2 regions of the Nocardiopsis sp. MT53 genome follow, and region 1 is predicted to be linked to the other one. Evidence: riboswitches for the same ligand, from Rfam matches in the RefSeq annotation. Region 1 holds a riboswitch; the other holds the start of a gene.
What was found. A riboswitch is a leader RNA that binds a small molecule or an ion and turns the genes downstream of it on or off. The one in region 1 is predicted to bind cobalamin.
Positions count from the first base shown of each region.

Region 2: it holds a riboswitch for cobalamin, as region 1 does, so the genes downstream of both, metE (5-methyltetrahydropteroyltriglutamate--homocysteine S-methyltransferase) here and K1J57_RS23365 (ABC transporter substrate-binding protein) in region 1, are expected to answer to the same signal.

Region 1 covers NZ_CP080599.1:5,296,299-5,304,121, reverse strand. The annotation lists gene K1J57_RS23390 (epoxide hydrolase family protein) at 1-709, opposite strand, end outside; gene K1J57_RS23385 (YafY family protein) at 792-1,754, shown strand; gene K1J57_RS23380 (hypothetical protein) at 1,839-2,042, opposite strand; gene K1J57_RS23375 (hypothetical protein) at 2,173-2,655, opposite strand; gene K1J57_RS23370 (RNA ligase (ATP)) at 2,836-3,915, opposite strand; cobalamin riboswitch at 4,110-4,322, shown strand; gene K1J57_RS23365 (ABC transporter substrate-binding protein) at 4,391-5,416, shown strand; gene K1J57_RS23360 (iron ABC transporter permease) at 5,413-6,429, shown strand; gene K1J57_RS23355 (ABC transporter ATP-binding protein) at 6,447-7,391, shown strand; gene cobN (cobaltochelatase subunit CobN) at 7,388-7,823, shown strand, end outside.
Region 2 covers NZ_CP080599.1:173,488-181,310, forward strand. The annotation lists gene K1J57_RS00775 (hypothetical protein) at 1-393, shown strand, start outside; gene K1J57_RS00780 (DUF3558 domain-containing protein) at 807-1,790, shown strand; gene metE (5-methyltetrahydropteroyltriglutamate--homocysteine S-methyltransferase) at 1,905-4,172, opposite strand; cobalamin riboswitch at 4,330-4,509, opposite strand; gene K1J57_RS00790 (polysaccharide deacetylase family protein) at 4,764-6,308, shown strand; gene K1J57_RS00795 (polysaccharide deacetylase family protein) at 6,582-7,823, shown strand, end outside.

The sequences.
Region 1 (7,823 bases):
ACCGCATGTGCTCCAGGCCGGCGTGGTCCCGCGGCTCCATGCGCTCGAACTCGGCGGGGTCGCCCGAGGGGAACGAGAAGAGCTGCAGCACGTGCAGGCCGAGGAACCCGTCGGGCTCCAGCAGTCCGAGCTCCCGGGCGACCATCGCGCCGTTGTCGGAGCCGTGCACGCCGTAGCCCTCGTAGCCGAGCCGGCGCATCAGGGTGTCGTAGGCGGCGGCGACGCGGGCGGTGGTCCACCCCCCGGAGGCGAGCGGCTGGGAGAAGCCGTAGCCGGGCGCGTCCGGGATGACCAGGTGGAAGGCGTCCTCGGCGCGGCCGCCGTGGGCGACCGGGTCGGTGAGGGCGTCGATGAGGTCGAGGTAGTCGACCGAGGAGCCGGGGTAGGTGTGCGCGAGCAGCAGGGGCGTGGCGCCGGCGTGCGGCGAGCGGACGTGGACGAAGTGGATGTCCTGGCCGTCGATACCGGTGGTGAAGTGCGGGACGGCGTTGACGCGCGCCTCGGCGGCGCGCCAGTCGAAGTCCCGCCAGGCGTCGACGGCCTCGCGCAGGTAGGCGTTGGGGGTTCCAGCCTCCCAGTCGTCGGTCGGGGAGGGCTGGGGCAGCCGGGTGCGGGCGAGCCGCTCGTGCAGGTCGGCGAGTTCGGCGTCGGTGACCGCGACGGTGAAGGGGCGGATGTCGGTGGCGGCGGAAGCGCTGGTGTTCTCCATGTCTCCGACGCTACGGTCCTATCAGGAACGTTCCGTTCCTCATTGAGCACACGGCCTGCGAAAGAATCCCCGGGGGTGCCGGATGTCCGACACGGCGGCCAGGCTCCTGGCCCTGTTGTCCCTGTTGCAGTCGCGGCCCGACCTGTCCGGCCCCGAACTCGCCGAGCGGCTGGGGGTCAGCGGCCGCACCGTCCGCAAGGACGTCGACCGGCTGCGCGGTCTCGGCTACCCGGTGGAGGCGTCCCGCGGCCCGGCGGGCGGGTACCGGCTCGGACCGGGTGGCCGGATGCCCCCGCTGCTGCTCGACGACGAGGAGGCGGTCGCCGTGGCCGTCGGCCTCCGTGCGGCGGCGGGCGTCTCGGGGGTCGCCGAGTCGGGCGGCCGGGCGCTCGCCAAACTCGAACAGGTGCTGCCGTCGCGGCTGCGCCCGACGGTCGACGCGCTGCACGGGGCGATCGAGCACGCCCCGGAGAACACCGCCACCGACGCGCCCGACCCGGAGGTCGACCCGGGGGTGCTGCGGGCGGTGGCGCGCGCCGTCCGCGACGGCGAGTGGCTGCGGTTCGACTACGGGGGCGACCCCCGGCTGGTGGAGCCGTACCGGCTGCTGGCCTGGCAGCGCCGCTGGCACCTGGTCGCCCGCGACCCGCGCGACGGGGTGTGGTCGACCTACCGGGTCGACCGGATGGAGCCGCGGACGCCGACCGGGCGGCGCTTCGACCCGGTGCCGCCTCCCGGCGGCGACCACACGGCGTTCGCGATGCGGACGATCGCTTCGCAGGGGTGGAAGGTGCACGCGCGGCTGCGGGTCCACGCGCCGGCGGAGCGGGTGCTGGAGCGCATCAACCCGGCGGTGGGGGTGGTCGAACCGGTGGACGGGGGGACCTCGGTGCTGGTCACCGGCGCCGACAGCCTGGACACGGTCGCCGTGTACGCGGGCATGCTCGGCATGGACTTCACCGTGGAGTCCCCCGCCGAGCTGGTGCCGCTGCTGCGCGCGCTGTCCGAGCGCTACGCCCGGGCGGTCGCGGGCTCCTCGGGGTGAGGGTGTCCCCGAAGTGAGAGCGGGGGCCGGCCGCGCCCGGTCCGGGCCCGTCCCGGTGCGGCGCACCGGGACGGACACCGCGGGTCAGTCGTCGGACGTGATGCACTGGCTGAGCAGGTTGAGGTCCAGGTTGATGAGGCCGAGAGCGTTCTGCTCGTCGATGCACTCGTCGTAGGACTTCTGCCCGCCGGCGGCCGTGGCCGGAGCGGCGTTGGCCACCCCCGCACCCGCGCCGAGCAGGCCGGCGGCGAACAGACCCGTGAGGGCCAACTTGAGAGCGGTACGCATGAAATCCCCCCGTTGCTCTGATCAGATGATCATTCGGGCACAACGCCCACCAGGGGGAATAACCCTTTGATCATGGATTGAAACGCTCCGCGTTCACATCGGTCACTCCAGTAGGCCGCCGCGCGGGGTCTCAACCGCTGTCCCGACGGCGGTCCGCGGGGGCCGGGTCGAAACGCAATCCGTTCTCGTCGAGGGCGTTCAGGACGGTCAGGTCTCCCCCGTCGAACCGGAAGCGGACGTTGACGCACCCCTTGCGTTCGAGGAGGTCGACCCCCCGCAGCTCCCGGCCGCGCAGCCCGTTCGGAGCGGGGTGGGCGTCGGGGCGCCAGCACAGCGTGAACCCCGGCCACCGGACCGGGGCCGCGGGGTCGACGGTGTTCCAGGTGATGGAGAGGTCGTCCAACCGGGCGTGGTTGATCTCCACCTGTTCGCCCTCGAAGTCGAGGAGCACGGGGCAGTCGGCGAACCACTCGTCGCCTTCGACGTCCCAGACCAGCCAGGTGCGGGTCAGCCGCCGGCCGGCGAGCGCCCGCAGCCGGTCGCCGTAGGCGCCGACCGCGGCGGCGCCGATGATCCACCGGGGGCGGTAGCCCCCGATCCCGAAGTCGAACACGCGGGAACCTCCTCAAGGATCACGGGCCCTCGGACCGGCGGGGCGCGGACGTCTCCTCCGAACCCCGGAGCCCCGCCGGGCGCCCCGCCGCCCCCATGGCACAGGAGAACACCCGGCGAACAGGCCCCGGGCCGCGGCGGGCGCGTGCCGCCGGGGCGGGGCGCCCCGGCGGCACGGCGGTCACTCGTACTCGGTGCCGCCCTTGCGCGTGAGGTAGGCGTCGGAGACGAACTTGGCGATCGCGCGGCCCGCCAGGACCGGCGAGTAGCGCTCGCGGGAGGGCCGGACCACCACGCCCTCGCGCAGGTGGGCGGCGCGGCCGCTCCAGGTCTCGTCGCCCTGGGCCGCCTCGAACAGCGCGGCCTCGTCGTAGGGGCCGTTGTAGAGCTCGGGCACCGCGGGCAGGCCGACCTCGGCGAGCAGGCCCGGCAGGTCGGCGGCGTCGACCCAGGACACGGTGCCGTCGACGTCCAGGCGCACGTCGAAGACCGCGTACCCCGGCCGCTCGCTGCGCCCGTGCTCGCCGTAGCCCAGGTCCTGCACGCCGGCGCCGAACACCTCGCCGAACACGCCCACCCGGGCCGCGCCGAACTTCTCGGCGATCCGGCGGGCCGCCTCGGGCACCCCGTGGGTCCGCACCGAGCGCCAGTACAGGTTGTCCTCGGCGAAGGCCAGCGCGAAGTTGCGCGACCCGTGCCCCTTGGAGGAGACGAACTCCTCGCCCGTCTCCGCGACCAGCGTGAACAGGCAGGCGGTGCCGTGGATCTTCTCCGTGGCCACCACCGGCTCGCCGGGGGTGAAGACGTCCGGGTAGCGCTTGGCGTTCTCCACCTCGATCCAGCGCAGCAGGTCCGGGGCGGCGACGACCTCCCCGCTCATGTGCACCGGGATCTCGGGCACCCACTTGGTGACGCCGAGCTCCGCGGCGAAGTCCGCGCCCTCCTCGTGGGCCGCCGCCAGGTCCCGGTCGGCCAGCGCCCGCGGGCTGCAGACGACGCCCTGGGAGATCTCGCCGCGCAGCCGGATCGCCTTGACCCGGTTGCGCCGGGAGCCCGCGAGCTTGCCGGTCAGGCCGAGCTCGTCGATGAGGCCGTCGGGCAGCAGGGCGTTCTCGGGGATGTAGACGGCCCAGTCACCGGTGCGGTAGGCGCCCTTGGCCACGACCGCGCGGAACAGGCCGACCTGGGCCAGTTCGAGCGCGTCGGCGTTGGGGTGGGGGTGGACGGTGAGCCTCTCCGCGGTGACCCGGAGGGTGGACATGGGGGTTCCTTTCCTGGTGAGGGGGCGCAGGGTCGTGCCGGGGCAGGGCAGGGGCCCGGGGGCGCGGGCGGCGGCGCCGGATCCCCGGCGTCCCGGCGCCGGGCTCCCGGGGGTCCCGCCACTATGGCCGAGGCGCCGTCCGGGCGACAACGCCTTTTCCCGCCGGGACCGGCCGCGTACGCCCGGGGCGGCGTTGGTATCCTGCCCGGGCCAGTCGTACCACTCCGGTGGTCAGGGAATCCGGTGCGAATCCGGAACTGACGCGCAGCGGTGAGGGGGACGGGCGGGGTACTACGCCACTGGGGCGGGACCGTGCGGGCCGGGAACGGCGGTGCGGACCGGCCTGGGAAGGCACTCCGTCCGGGTGAGCCCGAGTCCGAAGACCTGCTGGCCCCGCGCGCCGACACCGCGCGGGCGACCCATGCCAGGCTCCGCGTCCGAGCCCCGACATGCAAGGCATCCCATGCACCGCCGTATGCCCCTCGCGGGCCCCCTGCTGCTCGTCCCCGTCCTACTGCTCACCGCCTGCTCCCCCGGCCCGGGGGACGGGCGGGCCGCGGCCGGCTCCGCCCCGGCCGGCGGGGCGTCCCTCGACAACTGCGGGCACGAGGTGCCCGTCGGCGCTCCCCCCGAGCGGGTGGTCTCCCTCAACCAGGGCACCACCGAGATCCTGTACTCCCTGGGGCTCCAGGACCGCGTGGTCGGCACCGCGACCTGGACCGACCCAATCATGGAGGGCCTGGAGGAGGCCGACGAGGGCGTCCCGCGCCTGGCGGAGAACAACCCCTCGTTCGAGCGCGTCCTGGAGGCCGAGCCCGACTTCGTCACGGCGTCCTTCGAGTCCACCCTGGGCACCGGCGGCGTCGCCACCCGGGAGCAGTTCGAGGAGCTGGGCGTGGGCACCTACGTCTCCCCCTCGGACTGCGCCGCGGGCAAGGACAACGACAGCGGCGGCGACGGGTCGCGCAGCGAACCGCTGACCCTGGACGTCGTCTACGGGGAGATCGGCGACCTGGCCCGGGTCTTCGGGGTCCCCGAGCGCGGCGAGGAGCTCGTCGCCGGCCTGGAGGGCCGGGTGGAGGCCGCCACCGCGGACCTGGACGCCTCCGGGGTGTCCCTCATGTACTGGTTCGCGAACTCCGAGTCCCCCTACCTGGCCGGGTGCTGCGGGGCCCCGGGCGCCATCACCCGGGCGGTCGGCGCAGAGAACGCCTTCGACGACACCCACGACGAGTGGCCCCAGATCAACTGGGAGACCGTCGCCGACCGCGACCCGGACGTCATCGTGCTGGGCGACCTGACCCGCGAGTCGCAGACCGCCGAGACCGCCGCCGCCAAGATCGACTTCCTGGAGGGGCACCCCGCCACGCGGAACCTCACCGCGGTGCGCGAGGAGCGCTACATCCTGCTGAGCGGCCAGGCCATGAACCCGTCGATCCGCACCGTCGAGGGTGTGGAGCAGGTCGCCGCCGGACTGCGGGAACTCGGGCTCGCGCAGTGAGGGGCGCGCGCCTCGCGCTGCTCGTCCCGCTGGGCCTGTCGGCGGTGGCCGTGTCGGTCGCCGCGGCGGTGACCGTCGGCCCGGCCGACATCACCGTGGCCGAGGTCGGGCGCTCCGTGCTCGCCCGGCTCGGCCACGGACAGAGCCCCCTGTCGGTGCTGCGCGACGGCATCGTGTGGAACCTGCGCATGCCCCGCGCCCTGCTGGCCGCGGTGTGCGGGGCCGGGCTGGCGCTGTGCGGGGCGGTCATGCAGTCGCTGCTGCGTAACCCCCTGGCGGACCCCTTCGTGCTGGGGGTGTCCTCCGGCGCCTCCACCGGGGCCGTGCTCGTGATCGTCCTGGGCTGGGGAGCCGGAGCGGTGTCGCTGTCGGCGGGGGCCTTCGCCGGGGCGGTGCTGTCCTTCGGGACGGTGGTGCTGCTGTCCCACACCCTCGGCGGCGGCATGGACCGCGTCGTCCTGTCCGGGGTCGCGGCGATGCAGCTCTTCTCGGCCCTGACCTCGTTCGTGGTGCTGACCTCGGCGGACGCCGAGACCACGCGCGGGGTGCTGTTCTGGCTGCTGGGCTCGCTCTCCGGCGCGGGGTGGTCCGACGTGGCCCTGTGCTCGCTGGTGCTGGCCGCCGTGCTGGCGGTCTGCCTGGCCAACACCGGCACCCTGGACGCCTTCGCCTTCGGGGAGGAGGCCGCCGCGCATCTGGGCGTGCGGGTGGCCCGGGCCCGCCTGGTACTGCTGACCGTCACCGCGCTGCTCACGGCCGCGCTGGTCAGCGCCGCCGGGGCGATCGGGTTCGTGGGGCTGGTCCTCCCGCACGTCACCCGGCTGCTCACCGGGGCCGGCCACGCCCGGCTGCTGCCGGTGGCCGCGCTGACCGGCGCCGTCTTCCTGGTGTGGGTGGACACGGCGGCGCGCACGCTGCTGGACCCGCAGGAGATCCCGGTGGGCGTGGTGACCTCGCTCATCGGCGTGCCGGCGTTCGTCGCCGTGCTGTACCGGACGAGGAGGGCGCTGTGACCGATCGCGGGACCACCCTGGCGGGAGCGCCCCCAAAGGCCGCGCCCCCGGAACGGGAGCGCGGGCTGCGGGCCGAGCGGGTGAGCCGCCCGGCGGGAGGGCGCCTGGTCGTGGACGGGGTCAGCCTGGCCCCGCGCCCCGGCGAGACGGTCGGGCTGCTGGGGCCGAACGGCTCGGGCAAGTCCACCCTGCTGCGGCTGCTGTCCGGTGTCCTGGCGCCCTCCTCCGGGGTCGTCGTCCTGGACGGCCGCCCGCTCGCCCGGACGCCCCGCAGGGCGGCGGCGCGGCGGGTGGCGGTCGTGGAGCAGCACGCGGAGGCGCGGACCGAGCTGACGGTCCGCGACGTGGTGGCGCTGGGGCGCATCCCCCACCGGCGCGCCTGGACGCCCGCGTCGGCCGCCGACGCCGCGGCGGTGGCGGCCGCGCTGGAGGCCACCGGGCTCGCCGGCCTGGCCGACCGGTCCTGGCAGACGCTGTCGGGCGGCGAGCGCCAGCGCGCCCAGATCGCCCGCGCCCTGGCCCAGGAGCCCGGGGAGCTGCTGCTGGACGAGCCGACCAACCACCTCGACATCCAGTACCAGCTGGACCTGATGGAGCTGGTCGTCGGCCTTCCGGTGACCACCGTGATCGCCATGCACGACCTGAACCTGGCCGCGATGTACTGCGACCGGCTGCTCGTGCTGCGCGGCGGCCGGGCGGTCGCCGGGGGGACGCCCGGCGAGGTGCTCACCCCCGCCCTCATCGGGGAGGTGTACGGGGTGCGCGCCGAGGTCGACGAGGGGCCCGGCCACCCGGTGGTCCGGTTCCTGCGCCGGACCCCGGCCCCTCCCCGGTCTCCGGACGGCCCCCTGCCCCCGGGCGGCCCCCGGGACGCCGCCCCGCCCGAACGCCCTCCTTCCGCGAACACCGACGGTCCCGACGAACCACAGCCCACGACCCCCTGGGGAGGTATCCGGCCATGACGGTACGGATCGCACTGCTGTCCACCTCTGACACCGACCTGCTCTCCGCGCGGGGGAGCGGCGCCGCCTACACGTGGGCGAACCCGTCCCGCGCCTCCGACGACGAGCTCGCCGCGGCCGTGGAGGGCGCCGGCCTGGTCGTGGTGCGGCTGCTGGGCTCGCCGCACGACCTGTGGCCGGGGCTGGCCGCCGTCCGGGAGCGGGGCGTCCCGCTGGTCGTGCTCGGCGGCGAGCAGCAGCCCAGCGCGGAGCTGATGGAGCACTCCACCGTGCCGATCGGGGTGGCCACCGACGCGCACCGCTACCTCGCCCAGGGCGGGCCCGCCAACCTGGCCCGGCTGCACGCCTTCCTGTCGGACACCGTCCTGCTGACCGGCGAGGGGTTCGAGCCTCCCCTGGAGATCCCGGTGTGGGGCTTCGCCGAGCGCGACC
Region 2 (7,823 bases), 2.1 Mb from region 1:
AACCAGCCGATGGGCGGCCAGTACAACATCACCCCCCGGACCGAGCAGATGCGCGAGCTGGTCATCGAGGAGTTCGGCGAGGGCACGGAGGTCGGCGGGGTCGGCTGCTACCGGGCGGTCGGCGGCTGGGTCGTCGGCGAGCACCCCAAGGGCCGGGCCTGCGACTTCATGGTGGACGGCAACGGGTCGATGCCCTCCCAGGAGCAGGTCGACCGCGGCTGGGCCATCGCCGAGTGGGCCCGCGAGAACGCCGACCGCCTGGGGATCATGTACGTGATCTACCGCCAGCAGATCTGGGACGTCCGGCGCGGCGACACCGGCTGGCGCGCGATGGCCGACCGCGGCAGCATCACCGAGAACCACTTCGACCACGTGCACATCTCGATGTTCTGACCCGCTCCGGGACGGCCGGGCGCTCCGCCGCGCCCGGCCGTCCCGGGGAATGGACGGACGGAAACGAGCGGTGCACGTGATCGACACGAAACAGTGACGATTCGCTCTCGCTCCCCGGCCCCGGCCTGCCGCACCCCGGGGTGCGCCGAATAGGATGCTCACGTCCCCGGCCGGCGGCATGCACGTCGGCCGCCCCGGAGCACCACACCGGGGCCACCTGGAGACACACAGGGCCCGCTCCTCCCCCGCTCCCCCGTCCTCGCCCGCGGTTCGGTGGCCACGGAAGGCGCGCCCTGCCCGTGTGAACGTCACCGGCGTCCCTTTCGACCCGACTTCGGAAAGTCACACGAACCCACAGGCGCCGACACGCGTCCCAGACAACACGTCAACACATCATCCGGGCGAGGGGAGCCATGAGCGAAAACGGACCTTACAACCAGCCACCGCAGAACCCCTACGGCGGTGACGGCCCGGGAGGGCAGCCTCCCTACGGCCCGCCGGGCGGCCCCTACGGCGACCCCCACACGGGCGGTCAGCCGGGCTACGCCCAGCAGGGCGCGTACACGGGCGGCCAGCCGGCCTACGGTCCCCCCGGGGGCTACCCGCCGCCGCAGCAGCCCAAGAGCGGCGGCAAGGCCGCCCTGTGGGTGGTCATCGGCGGCGGCGCGGTGATCGTGGTCCTCGTGGTCGCGCTCATCGTCATGCTCGCCACCAACCGCGGTGACGAGGGCGGCACCGTCGCCTCCCCGCCGGAGGGGAGCACCGAGGCCAGCGACCCCGTCACCGACCCGGCCGGCGAGGAGCCGGTCGAGGAGCCCGCGGGCGGCGGCGGCCCGGCGGGCGAGCCCCCGTACTCGCTGCCCATCGAGCCCTGCGAGGCCCTGACCGACCGCGTGGCCGAGGGCCTGCTCATGGGCCAGGACGGCTCCAAGAGCACCAGCGACAACCGCTCCACCTGCTCCGACATCAGCGGCACCCCGCCGGAGGGCAACCCGGACACCATGTTCGGGACCTACGACGTGACGTACCAGACCCCCTACGCCGGGTCGGACTCCATCGAGGGCGCCAAGACCGACTACCAGGACGCCGTCTCCAACATCCGCGGCGAGGGCTCGTACTCCCTGTACGACTCCGAGCACCTGGACCAGGACAAGGAGCTCCCCCTGGGCGACGAGGCCGTCTTCATCACCACGAAGTACGACTTCCTCGGCCAGTTCGTCCCCCGCGCCGCCGTGCTGATCCGTTCGGGCAACATCACCATCGAGGTCACGTACACGATGAGCCCCTCGTTCAGCGCCTCCGACGACGACGTCGAGAAGTTCACGCTCCCCGACGACATCGAGGCGACCATGACCATGGCCGGCGAGGACGCCCTCGCCCTGCTCGAGTCCGCCTGACCCGGAGGCCACCGGGCGCACGGAAGAGCATGAAGGGAGGGGCCGCGGCGACCGCCGCGGCCCCTCCCCCTTTCGTTCCGGGACCGGTCCCCCCGGTGCGGCGCCTACAGGGTCCTACAGGGTCGAGCGGACCCGGCGGGCGGCCTCGACCATGTTGCGCAGGGCCTGTTCGACCTCCTCGTAGCCGCGGGTCTTCAGACCGCAGTCCGGGTTGACCCACAGCTTCCCGGCGTCGATGTGCTCCACCGCCAGGCGCAGGGACGCCTCGATCTCCTCCACCGACGGCACCCGCGGGGAGTGGATGTCGTACACGCCCGGGCCTATGCCCCGCCGGTAGCCGCGGCGGCCCAGGTCCTCCACCAGCTCCATGCGAGAGCGGGCCGCCTCGACGCTGGTCACGTCGGCGTCCAGCTCCTCGATGCCGTCGACGATCAGGCCGAACTCGGAGTAGCACATGTGCGTGTGGACGGTCGTCGACGGCGAGACGCCGGAGGTGGCCAGCCGGAAGGAGCCCACGGCCCAGTCCAGGTACTCCCGCCGCTTCTCCGCCCGCAGCGGCAGCAGCTCGCGCAGCGCGGCCTCGTCGACCTGGATGTGGCGGATCCCCGCCCGCTCCAGGTCGGCGACCTCGTCGCGCAGGGCCAGTGCCACCTGGCGGGCGGTGTCGCCCAGCGGCTGGTCGGTGCGCACGAACGACCAGGCGAGCATGGTCACCGGTCCGGTGAGCATGCCCTTGACCGGCTTCGCGGTGCGCGACTGGGCGTAGGTGGTCCACTCCACCGTCATCGGCTCCGGGCGCGAGACGTCGCCGAAGAGGATCGGCGGGCGCACGCACCGGGAGCCGTAGGACTGCACCCAGCCGTTCTCGGTGGTGGCGTAGCCCCGGAGCTGCTCGGCGAAGTACTGGACCATGTCGTTGCGCTCGGGCTCGCCGTGGACGAGCACGTCCAGGCCGATGTCCTCCTGGAGCGCGATGACCCGGTCGATCTCGGCGCGCAGGATCGCCTTGTACTCCTCCTCGCCCAGCTCGCCGCGGCGGTGCGCGGCGCGGGCCCGGCGCAGCCCGCCGGTCTGCGGGAACGACCCGATGGTGGTCGTGGTCAGTGCCGGGACGCCGGGGGCGCCGCGCTCCCGCGGCCGCTCGTGGGCGTCCGCGCCCAGGGCCTCCAGGCGGGCGCGCACGCGCGCGTCCACGAACGACGCGCCGGCCGGGGCCGGGGCGGCGGCGTAGCCGTCCCCGGTGCCCTCGGACAGCACCCTGCCCAGCAGCGCGACCTCACGGGTCTTCTGCTCCGCGAAGGCCAGCGCCGCGCGCAACTCCGGGGGCAGCGAGGTCTCGGCGTCCAGGTCGATGGGCACGTGCAGCAGCGAGCAGGAGGTGCTCACGGAGATCCCGTCGGCCAGGCCCAGCAGGGTGCCCAGGGTGGCGACGGCGGCCGGGACGTCGGTGCGCCAGACGTTGCGGCCGTCGACCACGCCCGCGACCAGGCGGGTGGAGCCCAGCCCGGAGACCGCGGTCAGGTCGGCGATGCCCTCGGCGTCGGTGACGAGGTCCAGGCCCACGGCCTCGACCGGGGACTCCTTGAGGACGCGCAGGGCGTCGGCGCCGATGGAGCCGAAGTAGGTGGAGACCAGGATCTCCGGGCGGTCGGCGAGCCCGCCCAGGACGCCGTAGGCGCGCTCCAGGTGGCCCAGGGCGGCGCGGCCCTCGTCGGTGGCCAGCACCGGCTCGTCCAGCTGCACCTGCTCGGCGCCGGCGGCGCGCAGGTCCGCCAGCACGCGGCCGTAGGCGTCCAGCAGGTCGTCGAGCAGCGCGATGGGCGACCAGCCCCGCGGGGCGTCGTCGGCGGCCTTGGACAGCAGCAGGAAGGTCAGCGGGCCGACCAGCACCGGGCGGGTGGGGTACCCGGCCTCCAGGGCCTCGCGGAACTCGGCGACGGGCTTGTCGCCGGCGACGCGCGGCCGCACGGCCGGGGAGAGCTCCGGGACCAGGTAGTGGTAGTTGGTGTCGAACCACTTGGTCATCTCCAGGGGCGGGGCGCCCTGGACCCCGCGGGCCAGCGCGAAGTAGCGGCGCAGCCGCCCGTCGGCGTCGGCGGCCGCGCACGGGTCCTCGAACCGCTCCGGGACCAGGCCGAACAGGACGGCGGTGTCCAGCACCTGGTCGTAGTAGGAGAACGTGTTGGAGGGGATGTCGTCGATCCCGGCGGCGCGCAGCCGGGCGTAGGTGTCCAGGCGCAGGCCGGCGGCGGCCTCCTCCAGGTCGGCGGCGGTGGAGGCGCCCTTCCAGTAGGACTCCTCGGCGCGCTTGAGCTCGCGGTCGGGGCCGATGCGCGGGTAGCCGTGCACCGTGGACCGCACGGCGGGTCCGGGGGTGTTCATGAAGCTTCTTCTCCCTCGTCGAAAGCCGGGCACCGTGCCCGGGGTCGGCGAGGGGGCACGCCGGTGGGGCGCCGCTCGACGGGCGCCCACGGGTGCCGACCTCGGCCCTCCCTCGGGGCACGGGACCACCGGCGGCACGGGTGCGCCGCCGGGTGGAGGCAGGTCTTCGGACTCACGGGCGCGACCGGTGGGCCACCGGTCCCCTAATGCCCGCCGCTTCCCGGTCCCCGACCTCTCCGGTCGGTCCACCAGTGCTCCATGGCGGGGGTCGTTCCCGTACACCGCTGCGGGGCAGTCCCGGATTCGCACCGGGTTCCCTCTTGCGACGCGCGCCACCGGCCCGGGATCGCCCCGGGCGGAAGGATGGCGCACGAACCTTCCACGCCTGCGAGTATAGGGAGACATCCCCTCGCCCCTGCCCCCCGGCATGCCCCCTGTGCCCCTCGCCGCCCCGGAGTCCGAACCCTCCGCCCGTGGGCGGCGTCACACCCGATGAAGACGTCGCACGGTGGCGCCCCCGCCGGCCCCGTGCACGTTCGTCTGCGAAATGGACGCGGAGAACCCCTGGTGAACAAGCTGCCCCGAACCGCCATGACCCCCGACCACCCGGTCATCACGGTGGGCGTCTCCCTCGTGGTCCTGGCCGGCATGGTGCTGTTGTCGGTGCGACCACCGGAGTCGTTGGGGGCGGGCCCGGCCGGGGGCGTGGCGCACGGCCTGGCCGACGCCATCGAGCAGCGCATCCCCGCCACCGGCGAGCCCGACGCGCTGACCGTGGTCGACGAGGCCGCCCTGACCGGGGTGGAGACGGAGGAGCTGGAGTACGACGGGGTCGCCACCGAGGTGTCCTTCCCGGTGCTGCCCAACGCCGAGCCGCTCACGGAGTTCCTGCGCGGGAGGCTGGGCGCCGACGTGGAGGCGTTCGACGCCGCCAACCCGGGCGCGGAGTCCTACACGGCGGGGTGGAACATCACCGCCGCCTCCGACGGCCTGGTCGGCGTGCGCATGACGGGCGAGGAGACCGACTCCGAGGGCACCCGGGAGTTCCACTCCACCTACTGGTACGACACCGGCGACGGCGTCACCCGCGGCTCGCAGTCGCTGCTGGCCGGACAGGACGAGCTGGCCGCCCTCAACACCCTGGTGCGCGACCGCCTCGGCGACGCCGCCGAGACGGGGACGGTGCTGCCGGTGGCGTCGCTGTACGACTCGGTCGGGTTCAACCCCGACGGCGACCTGGTCGTGGAGTTCGACACCGGGCAGGTCGCCCCGGCCGACGCCGGACCCCTGACCGCGGTCGTCGAGCGCGCCGAGTCCGAGCCGCTGCTGTCGGACTTCGGGCGCCGGGTGCTGCGCGCCGCCACCACCGGGGTCGAGGAGTTCGCCGTCTCCGCCGCGCCCGGGGAGGGCCCCGGCGTCGCGGACGAGCCGGTCCCGGGCGTCATCTCCCCCGTGGACGAGTCCGTCGACTGCGCCGACCCCGAGGTCAAGTGCGTGGCCCTGACCTACGACGACGGCCCCGGCGGGGGCACCCCCGAACTGCTGGACACGCTCGCCGAGTACGACGCCAAGGCGACCTTCTTCGTCACCGGCCTGCCGGTGATGGAGCACCCGCACACGGTGCGGCGCACCTACGCCGAGGGGCACGAGATGGCCAACCACACCCTGAACCACCCCGACCTGGCGGGGCTGGGGGCCGACGGCGTCCACGACAACCTGAACAGCGTGCAGGCCCTGGTGTACCGGGAGACCGGGTACACGATGGACCTCATGCGCCCGCCGTACGGGTCGACCAACGACGGCGTCGCCTCGGTGACCCGGGACATGGGCCTGGCCCAGGTCCTGTGGAGCATCGACACCAACGACTGGAAGGACCGGGACCCCTCCGTGGTCGCGGACCGGGCGATCGCGGGCGCCTCGGACGGGGCGATCATCCTCATGCACGACATCCACCCCACCACCATCGCGGCCTCGCACAAAATCATCCGCGAGCTGGACGCGCAGGGGTACACGATGGTGACCGTGTCGCAGCTGCTGGGCGACGCCGAGCCCGGCGAGCGGTACGTGGACGGCGTGCCCGACGAGCCGCCCTCGGACGCGCCCTCGGACGGCGCCGGGGAGGACTCCGGGGAGTAGGCCGCGCCTTCCGGGCCCCGGGCGGACCCCCGCAGGGGTCCGCCCGGGGCACCGCGCGCGGCGGCGGCGGTCACCGAGAGCGCAGGGGCTGACCACATGTGGTCAGCGTCACGGCCGGGCCGCCGGATTCCCCTATGTTGCACCCAACAGCCCCGGTGCACATGTTCTGGATGAGGGAGTCCGGTGTTCTCGTCGAGCCGTACGCGTCCGCAGCAGCCCCTCCCCCGCGGGGTGGGAGCCGCACGCCGGCACCCGTGGGCGGTGGGGGCCGCCGTGGCCCTGGTGCTCCCCCTGGCCTCCTGCCAGAACCCGCCGGCCGCCGCCCCGGAGGAGGCCGACGGCGAGGCCGTCACCGTACTGGTCGACGGCCCCGGGGACGTGGTCACCGAGTGGAGCGGCGAGGGGGACGACTTCCCCGACCACCCCTACATCCCCGAGGACGTGGAGATCTCCGTCGCCCACCCGGAGTTCCCGGGCGCCGAGGCGTTCTCCACCGCCCTGCACGGGCACATCGACCGGGAGGTCATGGACTTCCGCGGGGCCAGCCGGGAGCCCGTGGGCCTGGAGATCGCCTGGGAGGTCGTGGCCGCCGGCGAGGGCGTCCTGGGCGTGCGCCTGGTCGGCACCGAGGAGGACCTGCACGGGAGGCGCCAGACGTACGCGACGTACTGGTACGACGAGTCGACCGGGCACACCGGGTACGCCACCGAGCTGCTGGCCGACGACGCCGCGCTGGCGGAGCTGAACGACCTGGTGGGCGAGGAGCTCGCGGACCACCCCGACGTGGACCCGCGGGGGCTGCTGCCGGTCATGCGCACCTACGACTCGATCGGGTTCAACGCCGCCGGCGACCTGGTCGTGGAGTTCGACGACGGGCACCTGTCGCCCGTGGTCGAGGGGCACCCGCCGGACGCGTCCCCGGGGCGGATCGCCGCGGTCATCGACGCCGAGCGGGCCGGACCGCTGCTGTCGGACCTGGGCGAGCGGGCCCGGAGCGCGTCGCTCACCGAGGAGCCGGTGCTGTCGGTGTCCGAGCCCGACACCGCCCTGGAGTCCGCCCCGGTGCCCCCGGGCGTGGTGACCGAGCGCGGCCCCGACGTGGACTGCACCGACCCCGGGGTCGAGTGCGTGGCGCTGACCTTCGACGACGGCCCGGTGGAGGCGACCGCGCACGTGCTGGACATCCTCGCCGAGCAGGAGGTGACGGCGTCGTTCTTCCTCAACGGCGACCCGCTGCTGACCCGGCCGTGGCTGGCGCGGCGGATCTACGCCGAGGGGCACGAGCTGGGCAACCACAACGACCTGCACGAGAGCATGACGGAGGAGTTCACGCCGGAGGAGCTGCCCGCGCAGGTGGCGATGGTCGGCGCGGGGATCCGCCGCCAGACCGGGTACACCGTGGAGCTGTTCCGCCCGCCGTTCGGGGCCACCGACGACGGCGTCAAGGCGGAGCTGGCCCGGCAGGAGCTCGCCGAGGTGATGTGGACGGTCGACAGCGAGGACTGGACCGGGTCC